2 regions of the Chitinophaga varians genome follow, and region 1 is predicted to be linked to the other one. Evidence: riboswitches for the same ligand, from Rfam matches in the RefSeq annotation. Region 1 holds a riboswitch; the other holds the start of a gene.
The links. A riboswitch is a leader RNA that binds a small molecule or an ion and turns the genes downstream of it on or off. The one in region 1 is predicted to bind S-adenosylmethionine.

Region 1 (2,151 bases):
AGCTGCGGGCCACCGCCCAGTAGCAGGTCTCTTCCCAGTTGTGGCGGTTGACCGACAGCCAGTGCAGCAGCTCCCGCTGCCGCCTTTCCCAGCGTTCGGCCAGCAGCCGGTCCTGCCATGATGTCCACACCAGTGGCGGCACCCGGCCTGCATGGGCGCTGCAGGGCACAAAAGCGGCCGACTGCCGCAGCTCCTCGTAACGCTGCAACAACAGGTTGGAAATATAAGGCTGCAGCTCCAGGCACCGTATATGCCCACCGATGCCCGCCGGCAGGTCATGCCTGTACACCACATGCAGGATGATATGACCGTATTGCGCATCGCCGGCATGGCCATGACGGTACCAGTCAGACGAGCGCAGATGCAGCTCCACAGGCCCTGCCCACAAAACAGGGCCGATTTTTATCCGGGCGCCTGTGAAATCAGGGCCGCTATGATGATTATGCGTGCCGGGATGAATGACCTGTACAGCCTCGCCGGTGGTGGTCACCAGGCCTTCATGCCGGTACAGGCGGCACTTCCAGATATGCTGGAACAGCGCTTCCGTGAGCGGGGGGTTAACGTGCATAAGATATGGTTGGTCAGTAAAACAATGTCTTTAAAGATAATAAAACACCGGCGCCCGGAAAATATTTTTGTGCGTCAAATTTGGAAAATTGATAAAACTGCTGTTACCTTTGCACCCAGTTCTTAACATCACTTATCCAGAAAGGCGGAGGGACTTGGCCCTGCGATGCCTTAGCAACCATTCCAGACCAGCATTGGTCGGGAAAAAGGTGCTAATTCCTGCCCCGGTGTACCGGGGAAAGATAAGTTGGCAGAGATAAATCTTCACCAGATATATAATTGATTCATAGCTCTTCCAACACCCGGAAGGGCTTTTTTTATGCCTTCTCCCCACCCACTTCCTGGAAATAAGGTTGTTAAAATAGATTTTTAATGATAAAGTTGCACGAAACTGCGTGACCTTCGTGACATCATTAAAATTTTATTAACATGAAAACAGCTACACAACTGATTCACAGCATTCCGGTAGACGAACTGACAGGCGCCATTTCAGTGCCCATCTATCAGACGTCCACCTTTGTGCAGGAATCACCGGGCATCAATAAGGGTTTTGAATTTTCGCGGGCCAACAATCCCACGCGTAAAGTGCTGGAAGAGCTCATCTGTAGCCTGGAAGAAGGATATGCCGGCTTCGCCTTCGCCAGCGGCATGTCTGCCATTGACGCCGTGCTCAAACTGCTGAAATCCGGCGACGAGATCATGGCCGTGGAAGATACCTATGGTGGCATCTTCCAGATCTTCAACCACATGTTCGAACGTTTTGGCATCAAAGTAAACTTTGTGGACACCAGCAACCTGGACAAGGTATTGGCCGCCATCACGCCCAACACCCGTATCATCTGGCTGGAATCCCCCACCAATCCTACTTTGCGCGTATCTGACATTAAATCTGTCAGCAAGATCGCCAAACAACATAATATCCTGCTGGCGGTAGACAATACCTTCAGCACCCCGCTGCTGCAACAGCCACTGACACTCGGTGCGGACATCGTTATCCACAGCGCCTCCAAATACCTGGCCGGCCACTGTGACGTCATAGCCGGACTGGTAGTGGTGAATTCAAAAGCACTGGCCGACCAGATACGGTACAACCAGAACATCTCCGGCAGCATCCTGAGCCCGTTTGAAGCATGGCTCACCATCCGCGGCATTGAAACGCTCTACCTCCGGTTCGAGAAACAATGCAGCAACGCCAGCGCCATCGCCAACTGGCTCGCCACACACCCGGCGGTGGACAAAGTGTTCTATCCCGGACTGGCCACCCATAAAAATCATCATATTGCCCGCAAACAGCAGAAGAACTACGGCGCCCTCGTCAGCTTCTCGCTTAAAGCCGACAATATTAAAAATGCGATCCGCATCGTTAACGCCACCAAGCTGTTTAAACTGGCGGAAAGCTTCGGCGGCGTGAAAAGCATGCTGGCCCACCCGGCCACTATGACACACCGCACCATCCCGGAAGAATTCCGGAAAAAAACAGGCCTGCAGGACTCCTGTATCCGACTCTCCGTAGGGATCGAAGATGCAGAAGACCTCATCAACGACCTGAAACAAGCGCTGGATAAATTAAACCATCCGGCCGGC
Region 2 (2,151 bases), on a different contig from region 1:
CGCCAATGAACTGGCCAAAGAACTGGTAAAAAACGGAAAGCAGGTACGCCTCGTAAGCCGCTCTCCTCAGGCTATTGCCGGCATCACCGACCTGGTGGCCGCAGACATCACTGACGCCGCGCAAACCCGCCGCGCGGTAGCCGGCGCTACTGTCGTGTTCCTCACGGCCGGATTGAAATATGACCATAAACTATGGGCCGTTGCATGGCCCCGCATCATGAGCAACGTCATCGAAGCCTGTAAAGCGGAAGGCGCTAAACTGATCTTCTTCGATAACGTATATTCTTATGGGTTAGTAAACGGTCCGATGACAGAAAACACCCCCTACAAGCCTGTCAGCAAAAAAGGAAAAATCCGGGCCGCTATTGCCACGCAACTGATGGAGGAAGTCAAAGCCGGTAACATTACGGCCACTATCGCCAGGGCAGCGGATTTCTACGGCCCCGGCGCAGACAAGACCGGCTTCCTTAACCTGCTGATCATCGACAAATTCAAAAAGAATAGTTCCGCCATGTGGCTGGGCAAAGACAACGTCACCCATAGCTACACCTTCACCCCCGACGCCGGCAAAGGACTTTACCTGCTTTCCCAGGACGATTCCTCCTGGAACCAGGTATGGCATCTGCCTACTGCCAATCCGGCCCCGGACGGCAAAGGATATATGGAGATGATCGCGCGCCAGATGGGCGTTAAGCCAAAGTATATGAAGCTGAACCGCTTCCTCATAGCTGTTTCCGGCCTTTTCGATTCCACCATCCGCGAACTGGGAGAGATGTTGTACCAAAGCAACTATCCCTATATTTTCGATTCATCCAAATTTGAAAAACACTTTCAGGTAAAACCTACTTCCTATGAAGAAGGTGTTAAACTTACCCTGCAATATGAATAGTCTACAAAATTTGTAGGAAATAAATTTGGTAGTTTGAATTTGTGTCCTATCTTTGCACCAGTTCTTTTAATCGCTTATCAAGAAAGGAGGAGGGAAATGGCCCGACGATACCTTAGCAACCTTCATCATGGCACTGATGAAAGGTGCTGCATCCATCCCGGCGAAGCCGGGAAAGATAAGTATCTACATTTGATTGTTATTTCATTTAGATATTTTATTATAGGAATGCAGCGGATATATACCCGCTGCATTTTTATTTTAATGACTATAATAAAATGACACAATAACCAAATCTCTTGATGGGCGCTGCATAGAACTTGTTTATTCATTTTTCATCAAACTAAAAAACAAGTACAGATGAGCACTATCACATCACTGATCCATTCTATTCCCGTAGATCCGCAAACAGGCGCAATCGCTGTTCCCATCTACCAGACATCCACCTTCGTACAGGAAGCTCCCGGTGTAAACAAAGGTTATGACTATGCCCGGTCCAACAACCCCACCCGCGAAACAGCAGAAAAAATCATCGCCGGACTTGAAGGCGGCGCAGCCGCTTCCGCCTTTGCCAGCGGTCTGGCAGCCATAGACGCGGTCATCAAACTGCTGAAGGCCGGAGATGAAATTGTGGCGGTAGATGATATCTATGGCGGCGCTTTCCGCCTCTTTCATAAAGTGTATGAAAAATTCGGTATCAAAGTGCATTATGTGGACACGGCCGACACACAGGCGGTATTCCAGGCCATTACACCGGCCACACGCCTAATATGGCTGGAAACACCCACCAATCCTACGTTGAAGATTTCTGATATTGCGGCCATCAGCCGTATCGCCAAGGCAAGTAACTGTCTCCTTTGTGTGGACAATACGTTTGCGTCACCGGTGCTGCAGCAGCCACTGGCCCTTGGTGCCGACCTGGTCATTCACAGCGCCACCAAATACCTGGGTGGCCACAGTGACCTGATCGCCGGTGTGGTAGTGTCTAAAACGCCGCAGCTGGGAGAGGAGATCAAATTTTATCAGAACGCCTGTGGCGCTATCCTGTCACCGTTCGACAGCTTCCTGCTCATACGCGGCATTGAAACACTGCACCTGCGCATCCGCCAGCATGTCGCCTCTGCACAGGTCGTCGCCGAATACCTTGAACAACATCCGGCGGTAGATAAAGTGTTTTATCCGGGGCTGCCTTCCCATCCCGGCCATGCGTTGGCAAAACAACAGAGCAAGGGCTTTGGCGGCATCATCTCTTTCTCATTGAAAGA

Region 2: another riboswitch for S-adenosylmethionine. It lies ahead of HGH92_RS29960 (trans-sulfuration enzyme family protein); the one in region 1 lies ahead of HGH92_RS05105 (trans-sulfuration enzyme family protein).

Annotation. Positions count from the first base shown of each region.
Region 1 is NZ_JABAIA010000001.1:1,266,137-1,268,287, forward strand. It holds gene HGH92_RS05100 (DUF2851 family protein) at 1-568, opposite strand, end outside; SAM riboswitch class I at 698-816, shown strand; gene HGH92_RS05105 (trans-sulfuration enzyme family protein) at 997-2,151, shown strand, end outside.
Region 2 is NZ_JABAIA010000004.1:126,462-128,612, forward strand. It holds gene HGH92_RS29955 (NAD-dependent epimerase/dehydratase family protein) at 1-889, shown strand, start outside; SAM riboswitch class I at 961-1,071, shown strand; gene HGH92_RS29960 (trans-sulfuration enzyme family protein) at 1,247-2,151, shown strand, end outside.